DNA from 2 places in the Arthrobacter sp. RT-1 genome. Region 1 is predicted to be linked to the other one. Evidence: riboswitches for the same ligand, from Rfam matches in the RefSeq annotation. Region 1 holds a riboswitch; the other holds the start of a gene.

Region 1 (2,195 bases):
GCCGGTGGAGTCGACGTTGTTGAACACCACGGCGCCCAGCTGCTTGGACTTTTCCACCACGGCAGGATCGGCGTTGGGTGTGGTTGGGTAAAGGATGGACCCCGAGACCAGCTTTCCGTCGCGTTCGCTGCGTGTGCCCTGGTGGTGCAGGTCGATCATGTAGTCGATCTTGTGCTGGCGCATCACATTGTTGTGCAGCGCCTGCGTTTCCGGCTGGATCTTGTCCACGTGGTCGCGGTTGAGGTCCACTTCCTCGGCGTTGTAGCGGGTCATGTTGCGGTCACCCTTGGCCAGGTAGTCATCCAGCGGGAAGTTCACGTCCCCCATGGCGCCGTCGGCGTTCAGCATGGGAACGATCAGGATGTTCACGCCGTCCAGGATGTCCTCCGACTTGCCCGTCCCGAGGTGCTTGACGAATTCCAGGGCGCCTTCGGTGGTGAGCTGCTCATTGCCGTGCTGCTGCGTGAGGTACAGGATGGTGGGTTTCGCCGGGTCCGAAATGTACTTGACCAGGTGGATGTCGCGTCCCTTGACGGTCTGCCCGATGACCTCAAGCTCCATGGCGGACTGGCGGGCATCCTGGTCCTTCAGGAAGGAAACCATCTGGTCATAGCTGGCCAGCTTCGAGGTGGTGATTTGGCCGTTACCGTCGTAGTTCGGACCTTCACCCACTGAATGGGCGAGCGGTGCCGGTCCTGCCACAACGGCAAGAGCAAGGGCTCCGGCGGCCAGGGTCCTGAAAGTTGCCACGGTTTTTCTCACGGTGCGTTACCTCTTTCGAGTGCATTAGGTGCGTCCAGCCCGCTATGTCCCCCATTGCCGGCTGTGACATCAGCCAACCAAGCTGGACAGAACCTGTCAATGGACATGACTGGTGTCCGCACCCAGTTATTACGAATCGAAAGCTGTTAACGCGGCGCGACATATGGCGAAGCGAATTTGCCCCCGCCCGCGATGGTGGATTTAAGTGACAGTGAACCATCCGGAGCGGCCAAGAGACCTGGCTCAATGACGCCGCAGCAACCCGTCAGGGCAGGACACGTCCTGCCTGCAGAAGGTGCTACTGCCAGGACCGATGGAAAGGAAAATCCAGCATGTCCCTGAACACCGACCACATCCGCGTTACCCACGCAGGTTCGTTGCCGCGCACGCCCGAGCTCATCGCCGCCAACGCGGCGCGCGAGGAAAACCCGGCCGACGTGGAGGGATACAACGAACTCCTCACCGCTTCCGTTGTGGACCTGGTCCAGCGTCAGCAAAGCCTGGGCATCGATATCCCGAACGACGGCGAGTACGGCCACGCGATGTCCGCCGCTGTGGACTACGGCGCATGGTGGTCCTACTCATTTGCCCGGATGGGCGGCCTGGAACTGGACAATGACGCCACATGGGCCGTTGAGCCGAAGGAATCCGCCCCCGGCAACGTCCAGCTGACGGGATTCATCCACCGCCGCGACCGCGTCCTTTTTGCCGAGGCCTACAACGATCCCACCAGCGGCATCTTCACTGGCGGCGCCAAGCCGTTCCCGAAGGTCACGGGACCGCTGGTGTACACGGGCCAGGACGCGGTGGCCTCGGACGCTGCCAACCTCAAGGCAGGCCTTGCCGCAACCGGATTAAAAGAAGGATTCGTGGCAGCGCTCTCCCCCGGCAGCGCATCACGGATCACCAACGAGTACTACGCCACGGAGGAGGAGTATATCTACGCCTGCGCGGACGTACTCCGCGAGGAGTACAAGGCCATCGTGGACGCCGGCCTCATTTTGCAGATCGATGATCCCTCCATTGCTGAGAACTGGGACCAGATCAGTCCGGAACCCACCGTTGAGGACTACCTCAAGTTCACGCAGATCCGGGTGGAAGCGCTGAACTACGCCCTCCGCGGCCTTCCCGAGGAGCAGGTGCGCTTCCACCTCTGCTGGGGCTCCTGGCACGGCCCCCACACCACCGACCTCCCGTTCGCGGACCTCGTGGACACAATGCTGCAGATCAACGCCGGCGGGTACTCCTTTGAGGCCGCCAACGTTCGCCACGAACACGAGTGGCGGGTGTGGGAGGACACCAAGCTCCCCGAGGGCAAGGTCATCATCCCCGGCATCGTCTCGCACGCCACCAACGTGGTGGAGCACCCGGACCTCGTGGCAGACCGCATTGTCCGTTTCGCCGAGGTAGTGGGCCGCCAGAACGTCATTGCC
Region 2 (2,195 bases), on a different contig from region 1:
CGGCCTGGAACGCTGCGCGGTAGGCAGCGGGCTGCTGTCCCCATTCAACCCAGCTTGCGTTCATGTCCGGGGCAAACCGGATCAGCAGCTGGCCCTTGAAGGTGGAAGCAAGCTCCCGCACCTCGCCGGCGAAGGCTTTCGCGGCCGCGCCGTCAATCTGATCCAGCGGCACCGTCGGTTTCACCGTGAGCATCGCGTGGGCGCCCTGCAGCGAGGACTGCTCCAGGAAGCCCTCAATGTCGTCCTGCTCGGATGGACGGTAGGGAAAGGTGATGTCATGGCCAAAAACGGCCGGTGACGCACCCAAGCGGCCCGCAAAATCGGCGGCGGTATCCTCGCCCCATTCAAGGACTGCGCCCAGCAGCGGCTTCCCCTCTTCCGGAAAGCTCCGTGCGGCCTGCGCGGGCCCGGCGGGGAGCACTACGGCGATGAGGGCCATCAGCACCACGGCGAGGAGTGCCAGCGTTTTCCGGTGGAGGGGCACGGTGGATGACCCGGCGCGGACTCGAGGCACGGCTGTACGCATGCTGATGGGACCCCCTGCTGATGACCTGGTGACGGGGCGATGCCCCACGTGAACTCTATCCGGACGCAGGCCTGGCGGACGGTAAGGAACGCCCGCCCACCTGCGGCGATGCCGCCGTCGGACGTTCCCTTGCTGAGGTGCGCATCGTCGCCCACCACGGCCCGGACCGTTCAGTTACGGAACATGACGACGGCGGCGGTGCGGCTCCGCGTGCCAGATGTTACGTTTTTGGGGAGTAATGAGTACCGGCGCCAAGCCCTGACTGGCCGGTCGGCAACCCTCCCTTTCGCGGCGGGGTGCCTCAGGTGAATACTCGGCATATCGACCGATTCGAGCTGCAAGCGTGAGAGAAGGAGATCCGTCGTGTCTGACGCACCTGCCCCTGAAGAGAGACTGTCGTACCGGCTTGTCACCGGCCCGGATGACAGGTCTTTCTGTGAACGGATTTCCACCGCCCTGGCCGAGGGCTATGTCCTGCACGGCAGCCCGGCAGCAACGTTCAATGGCAGCAGCGTCATCGTTGCCCAGGCCCTGGTCCTGCCGGCGGCCATCGCTTCGGCTGATGCCGCCGTCGCCACTGCTGTTGACAACCTGGAGTCAGGCACCGAGGACCTCGAGTTCGACGGCGAGGGCCACGCATGAGCTACGCAGGAGACCTGACGCCTGAGGAGGCCTGGGCCAAGCTGGAGCAGGGCGCCATCCTGGTGGATGTGCGCACCGAGGGCGAATGGGCCCACATCGGCATTCCGGACACCAAGGCCACTGACAATGATCCCCTGTTCATCCAGTGGACGTTCCCGGGCGGCATTCCCAACCCCGATTTCATCAAAGACCTGAGCCAGCAGGCGCCGGAGGACAACGGGACCGAGCTGCTGTTCATCTGCCGCTCCGGCCAGCGCTCCATCTCCGCGGCCATCGCCGCCACCCAGGCCGGTTTCACCTCGTACAACGTCCTGGAGGGCTTCGAGGGTGAGCCGGACCGCTACGGCGAACGCACCGTCAACGGCTGGAAGAACCGCGGCCTGCCAACCAACCTGGGAAAGAACTAAGTGACCTTCAATAACGACGCCGCCGGCTGGAGCCCTGACACCCAGGCCGTCCGCGGTGGGCTGGACCGCACCAACTTCCAGGAAACCAGCGAGGCCGTGTTCCTGAACTCGGGCTTCGTGTACGAATCCGCTGCCGCCGCCGAGCGGGCATTCACGGGTGAGGACGAGCGCTTCGTCTACTCCCGGTACGGCAACCCCTCGGTGGCCACATTCCAGGAGCGGCTCCGCCTGCTCGAGGGCACCGAGGCGTGCTTTGCGACGGCGTCGGGCATGTCCGCCGTCTTTACCGCCCTCGGCGCGTTGCTGGCTGCCGGCGACCGCGTTGTTGCCGCCCGTTCGCTGTTCGGGTCCTGCTTCGTGATTTTGAACGAAATCCTGCCCCGCTGGGGCGTGGAGACGGTCTTCGTGGACGGGCCGGACCTGGAGCAGTGGCGTGAGGCCCTGTCCCAGCCCACCACCGCCGTCTTCTTCGAATCGCCGTCCAACCCGATGCAGGAGATCGTGGACATCGCCGCGGTCAGCGAACTCGCGCACGCCGCGGGTGCCACCGTCGTCGTCGACAATGTCTTTGCCACTCCCCTGCTGCAGCGCTGTGGCCAGCTCGGTGCGGACGTTATCGT

The links. Region 1 has a riboswitch for S-adenosylmethionine ahead of DXK94_RS19220 (cobalamin-independent methionine synthase II family protein). Riboswitches for the same ligand answer to the same signal wherever they lie in the genome.
Region 2: linked by a shared signal. The riboswitch ahead of DXK94_RS01760 (DUF1737 domain-containing protein) and the one ahead of DXK94_RS19220 (cobalamin-independent methionine synthase II family protein) in region 1 are both predicted to bind S-adenosylmethionine.

What each region holds. Positions count from the first base shown of each region.
Region 1 is NZ_QRGQ01000040.1:222,562-224,756, reverse strand. Features, by position in the region: gene DXK94_RS19225 (M14 family zinc carboxypeptidase) at 1-750, opposite strand, end outside; SAM riboswitch class I at 976-1,082, shown strand; gene DXK94_RS19220 (cobalamin-independent methionine synthase II family protein) at 1,095-2,195, shown strand, end outside.
Region 2 is NZ_QRGQ01000002.1:80,999-83,193, reverse strand. Features, by position in the region: gene opgC (OpgC domain-containing protein) at 1-526, opposite strand, end outside; SAM riboswitch class IV at 761-876, shown strand; gene DXK94_RS01760 (DUF1737 domain-containing protein) at 890-1,168, shown strand; gene DXK94_RS01755 (rhodanese-like domain-containing protein) at 1,165-1,575, shown strand; gene DXK94_RS01750 (O-succinylhomoserine sulfhydrylase) at 1,576-2,195, shown strand, end outside.